2 linked regions of the Sorangium aterium genome follow. The protein of the gene in region 1 interacts with the protein of each later gene in a pairwise test. Links are inferred from orthologs where the notes say so. Each region holds a gene or a part of one and is shown on either strand. Other genes may lie near its edges.

Region 1 (2,823 bases):
CGCCCTGAGCTCGGTCGGCGTCAGCGGAGCTCCCGGGAGCTTGTGATCGAGGTAACGCATGATCGCCCTCGACTCGTAGAGCGTGAAGTCCTCGTCCTCGAGCACCGGGATCACGCCGAACGGGTGGCGCGCGAGGTGCTCGGGCTGCTTGTGCGCGCCCTTCGTCAGGTCGACGAGCACGAACTGCGCCTCCTGGCCCTTCTCGGCGAGCACCGTCAGCACCTTGCGCGTACACGTGCTCATGGGATGTCCGTAGATCTTCATCGCGTCTCCTTGTCCTGTGTTCCGTCGCGAGGCGCCGACCGGCGGCGACCTCCGCGGCGCGCTAGCCTAAACGGATTTCTCCGACCGCGAGCGCCCAGATGACGCGGCCGATCGCGGCGCGCGCTCATCCCTCGCGCCGCCGATCCTCCTGCCACTCGGCGTCGCGGGCCGCGGCGAAGACCGGGAGGCGCGCGAGCCACCGCTCGCCGGCGTTCGGGCGCTCGAGCGCGATGCGCAGCGCGGCGATGAGCTCGAGCGGCGCGGCGTCGAGGCCCTGCTCCTTCGCAGCCCATCCGAGCCCGGCGAGGACGGCGTTGGCGACCTCGTAGCCCGGGCGGTGCATGGGCGCCGTGGGGATGGACGCGGGCGCGGCGAAGTGGCGCTCGCACGCCGCGGCGTCGAGGGAGCTCCAGCCTGCGCACACGATAGGGCGGACAGCGTGGATCGAGCAGGCGCCGCGCTCGTCGAGCAGCGGGCAGGTGACGCCGGCCTCGGCGCGCTCCAGGCGGGAGAGCCCGCGCGTCGCCGCGTCGGCCGCGCGGACGCGCTCCTCCAGCGCGGCGAGCTCCGCCTGGCTCCGCGTGGCGCGCAGGTGGGCTGCGATGCGGAGCACCTCCGGCGCCAGCACGAGCACCTTGCTGACGCAGCAGGTCGAGCAGCCTTCCCTGCAGGCGATGGGCCGCTCGGGCGGCTCGGCGCCCACCGAGGCCCGTTGCAGCGCCTCGGCCCGCGCGAGCGCCGAGGCCGCGGCCGACACCGCGCCGGCCTCGGTGCGCGCGGCGAGCGACGGCGCGAGCGCGGCGCGCTCCCCGTCGGCGATCCCCTCGAGGACGGCGGGGGTGTACCGCGTCCCCGGGGAGAGCGGCAGGGAGCGCTTCCGCGGCGTCATCGCGGCGTTACGCGGTCTCCGGGAGCCGCCAGTCGATCTCCTCGGCGCCGCGGGCGCGGAGGGCGCTGTTGATGGTCGAGAACGGCTTGCTGCCGAAGAACCCGCTCCTCGCCGACAGCGGCGAGGGGTGAGCCGCCTTGATGACCGTGTGGCGCTTCGCGTCGATGAGCTTCGCCTTCTTCTGCGCGTGGCCGCCCCAGAGCACGAACACCACCCCGTCGGGCCTGTCGTTGACCTTCTTGATGACCGCGTCGGTGAACGACTCCCAGCCCTGGTTCTTGTGGGAGTTCGGCGTGTGCGCCCGGACGGTGAGCACGGTGTTCAGCAGCAGCACCCCCTGGGTCGCCCACGTGGTGAGGCAGCCGTGGCTGGGGATCGCGAAGCCCGGCAGATCCGAGACCGCCTCCTTGTACATGTTGGCCAGCGACGGCGGTGGCGTGACGCCCGGGCGCACGGAGAAGCACAGCCCGTGGGCCTGCCCGTCGTCGTGGTACGGGTCCTGGCCGAGGAGCAGCACGCGCACGCTCTCGTACGGCGTGAGCTTGAACGCGGCGAAGACGTCCTCCTCCGCGGGAAACACCTGGTGCGCCTTCCGCTCGTCCTCGACGAAGCGCGCCAGCTTCTTGAAGTACGGCTGCTCGAGCTCTCCGGCGAGCACGCGCTCCCACGAGGCAGGTAGATCGATCTTCATCTCTCGCTCAGACCCCTTCCTTCGGACAGAACTCGCTCATCCGGCACTCCCCGCATTTCGGCTTCCTGGCGACGCAGGTGTAGCGGCCGTGCAGCACCAGCGCGGGGCCGAAGAACGTCCATTGATCCTTCGGCACGATCTTCATCAGATCCTCCTCGATCTGCTCGGGCTTCTCGCGCTTCGAGAGGCCGATGCGCCCGCTGAGGCGGGCGACGTGGGTGTCGACGATGATCCCCGAGGCGATGTCGAACGCCGTGTTGAGCACGACGTTCGCCGTCTTCCTGGCCACGCCCGGCAGCGTGGTGAGATCGGCCATGGTCGCGGGCACCTCGCCGCCGAAGCGCGCGACGAGCTCCCTGCACATGGCCTGCACCATCTTCGTCTTCTGGCGGTAGAAGCCGGTCGGCTTGAGCTCTTCCTCGAGCTCCGCCGTGGGCGCGTCGGCGTACGCCTGCGCCGTCGGGTACTTCGGGAAGAGCGTGGCGGTCACCCGGTTGACGCGCTCGTCCGTGCACTGCGCGGCCAGGATGGTCGCGACGAGCAGATCGAGCGGCGTCTTCCAGTCGAGCTCGTAACGCGCGTCGGGGTACTCCTCGCGCAGTTGAGCGAGGAGGAGGGGGATGCGGTCTCGGGCGTTCATGGGGGTCATCGCAGCGTAACCCAGCCCCGGGCCGCCCGTCAGCGGCGCTCGGCCCCTCAGCGACGCCGGGCGACGAGGCTGTGCGCGGCGAGCGCGGGGCGTCGGCGCTCGCCTTCCCGAGCGGCCAGCGCCGCTCACGCCTTCTTGCCGAGCGCCACGTCCACGAGCACGTCGCCGAGCGGCGCTTCCAAGAGCAGGTGCACGCTCTCTCCTGCCGGCCTCCAGTGTACGATGGCCCGAGGTTCCACCTGGAAGCGCGCTGACGTCGTGATCGCCCCGCCGTCGATCCGGAGGACGGCGTGCTCTCCCGGCGCGTGTTCGACGAGCACGTAGAGCCCG
Region 2 (2,684 bases), on another replicon or contig:
GCCGCGCCGAGCTTCTCGCGGACGCGCTTCACGTGGGTGTCGACGTTGCGCGCGGTCACGTCGACGTGCGAGCCCCACACCTCGTCGAGCAGGAGATCGCGCGACAGCACGCGCCCGCGGCGATCGTAGAGCATCATGAGCAGGCGGAACTCGAGGGCGGTCAGCGCGATCTCGGCCTCCTGAACCCAGGCCCGGTGCGCGGCGCGATCGACCCGCAGGATGCCGAAGTCGAACTTCTCCGGCGCCGACGCCGGGCTCTCCGAGCGCTTGAGGATCGCCCGGGCGCGCAGGATGAGCTCGCGCACGCTGAACGGCTTGACGACGTAGTCGTCGGCCCCGAGCTCGAAGCCGACGATCCGGTCGATCTCCTCGCCCTTGGCCGTGACCATGATGACGGGCACCGCCGATGTCTGTGGGTTCTGCTTGAGGCGGCGGCAGATCTCCGTGCCCGACATGTCCGGGAGCATCAGGTCGAGCAGGACGAGATCGAACCGCTCCTCCTTGACCGCGCGGAGCGCCGTCTCCCCGCTCCCAGCGGACACCACATCGAACCCTGCCTGACGGAAATTGTAGGTGAGGACGCGCTGCAGGTCGCGCTCGTCCTCCACGATGAGCACGTGGCTCGGCATGGCCGATGTATGTAGCAGCGCATTGTGACAGCTTGATGGCGATCGCGCGTGTCGCGCGTCGCCCTCGCGAGACGGAATTGCGACAAGGACGCGATGGCGCGCGAGCGCGAGGAGAGCGCGGAGAGCCGAGACGGACAACGGGCGGGCGGGATCGGACGTGGCCGATCCGCAACCTGGGGCGCGGCCGGGAGAGCAGCCTGGAGCGGTGTGGCGGGGCGGACAGCGATGACGGAAGCGCGACCAGCCGAGGGATCGTGCAGCGCGGCGGGCTGCGGACTCCCGGGACGGAATGCGTGATGCTTGCAACGCTCGGCGTTTTCGCCTAACTGGGCCGCCCATGGCCCTCGAGCGAACACTCTCAATCATCAAGCCTGATGCGATGGAAAAGAACACGGCCGGCGCGATCGTCGCCCGCCTCGAGCAGGAGGGCTTCACGGTCAAAGCGATGAAGCGCATCCACCTTACCCGCGCGGAGGCCGAGGGCTTCTACGCGGAGCACCAGGGGCGCGGCTTCTTCGACGAGCTCGTGACGTTCATGTCGCGAAGCCCCATCCTGGTGATGGCGCTCGAGCGCGAGGACGCGGTGGCGAAGTACCGCGAGGTCATCGGCGCGACGGACCCGGCCAAGGCGGCGGCAGGGACGATCCGCAAGCTCTACGGGGCGAACGTGGGCGAGAACGCGGTCCACGGGTCCGACAAGCCGGCGACCGCCGCGCGGGAGATCGCCTACTTCTTCGCGGGTTACGAGGTCGCGCCGAGCGCGACGGCCTGATGCTCGGCGAGCGGCTCGCGGCTGCGCTCGGCGCGGCGCGGGACGGCGCGGCAGGCATCGAGAGCTTCGCGCACCTGCTCGGCTCGCGCCGCGTCGGGCCGCGTGGGGTCGCGCTCGCGCTGCCGGAGGTCTGCGAGGGGTGCGCGGCGCTCGTCGTTGCCCTCGACAGCCTGTCCGCGGCGGTCCGCGACGGCTTCGTCGAGACAGACGCCGCCGTGGCGGCCGACGCCGCGGCGGCCGACGCCGCCTGCGCGGTCCTCGGCCACGCGGGCGTCGAGGTCGCGCGCCTCACGGACGAGCTGTCCCGCGCCGCGGCCGGCGCCTCGCCGGCGCGCGGCCCTGGCCGCGGTCGCGGAGATCGCGGCGGCTCCGAGCGCGGCATCGACGCGCGGCAGCGCCTCGGGCTCGAGGCGTCGGTGCGCAGGACGGCCCGGGAGCTGAGCGGCGCGCTGCGCCTGTCCGAGCTCGTGATCGCGACCCTCGAGCTGCGCCCGACGCCGCTCGATCTCATCGACGTGCTCCGCAACTGGAGCGCCGCCCCGGCCGAGGGGCGGCCCGTGGTCGGCATCTCGGTCGCCTCCTCCGACGGCCGGGCCAACGAGGTGGAGGGCGACGTCCGCGCCGTGAGCGGGCTCATGGAGCTCGCTGTCGGCATGGTCAGCGCCGCCGGTGTCGCGAGCCCGCACCTCACCGTGTCCCGCCTCTCGGACGGGCGCTCGGTGGTGCGCATCGCCGAGCGCGGCCCGCGTGAGGGGGCGCCGGCGGTCGCCCTCGACGTGGTGCTGCGCGACGGCGGCGAGCGGGCGGCCGCCGTGGCCCGCGTCGTCGCGCGCCGCGCGCGCATCGAGCTCGTCGAGGGGACGGGCGGGCGCGTCGTCACCATGACGTTCTGACCCCGGTGCCGGTGCTGGCTCGGCCGTGCTAAAGGCGGCGCCATGGCCACCGAAGAATCCATGAAGTCCCTTGTCGAGGCGGCGTTCCGCGACCGCGAGCTCCTGCGCTCGCCCGCGCACGAGGCCGCGGTCCTCCGCACGATCGAGTGCCTCGATCAAGGCCAGCTCCGCGTCGCCGAGCCCGACAAGACCGCGCAGGCGGGCGGCGAAGGCGCGGCGTCCACCGGCGAGGGCGCGCCGCACAGGTGGGTAACGCACGCGTGGATCAAGGAGGCGATCCTTCTCTACTTCTCGGTCCGCGGCATGAGCGTGATGGAGGCCGGCCCCTTCGAGTTCCACGACAAGATCCCGCTCAAGCGCGGCCTCGACAAGGCGGGCGTGCGCGTCGTC

The links. Proteins that work in one complex are often made in the same cells at the same time.
Region 2: the proteins of ung (region 1) and ndk interact in binary tests that used the Escherichia coli proteins (3 or more experiments, as listed by UniProt). The link is inferred for Sorangium aterium from one-to-one orthologs.

The regions. Positions count from the first base shown.
Region 1 is NZ_JAQNDK010000001.1:1,081,577-1,084,399, reverse strand. Bases 3-2,822 are described here. They hold ung (uracil-DNA glycosylase), read right to left. Parts: upstream 1,845-2,822; coding sequence 1,161-1,844; downstream 3-1,160. Other genes in these bases: POL72_RS03865 (hypothetical protein), read right to left, coding at 2,619-2,822; nth (endonuclease III), read right to left, coding at 1,852-2,484; POL72_RS03880 (YkgJ family cysteine cluster protein), read right to left, coding at 389-1,153; POL72_RS03885 (glutathione S-transferase family protein), read right to left, coding at 3-264. Outside these bases: more of POL72_RS03885, read right to left, coding at 1-2; more of POL72_RS03865, read right to left, coding at 2,823-2,823. UniProt on the Escherichia coli protein: Excises uracil residues from the DNA which can arise as a result of misincorporation of dUMP residues by DNA polymerase or due to deamination of cytosine.
Region 2 is NZ_JAQNDK010000003.1:296,013-298,696, forward strand. What follows is about bases 3-2,683. They hold ndk (nucleoside-diphosphate kinase), read left to right. Parts: upstream 3-966; coding sequence 967-1,401; downstream 1,402-2,683. Other genes in these bases: POL72_RS25515 (response regulator), read right to left, coding at 3-629; POL72_RS25525 (hypothetical protein), read left to right, coding at 1,401-2,294; POL72_RS25530 (2,3,4,5-tetrahydropyridine-2,6-dicarboxylate N-succinyltransferase), read left to right, coding at 2,337-2,683. Outside these bases: more of POL72_RS25515, read right to left, coding at 1-2; more of POL72_RS25530, read left to right, coding at 2,684-2,684. UniProt on the Escherichia coli protein: Major role in the synthesis of nucleoside triphosphates other than ATP. The ATP gamma phosphate is transferred to the NDP beta phosphate via a ping-pong mechanism, using a phosphorylated active-site intermediate.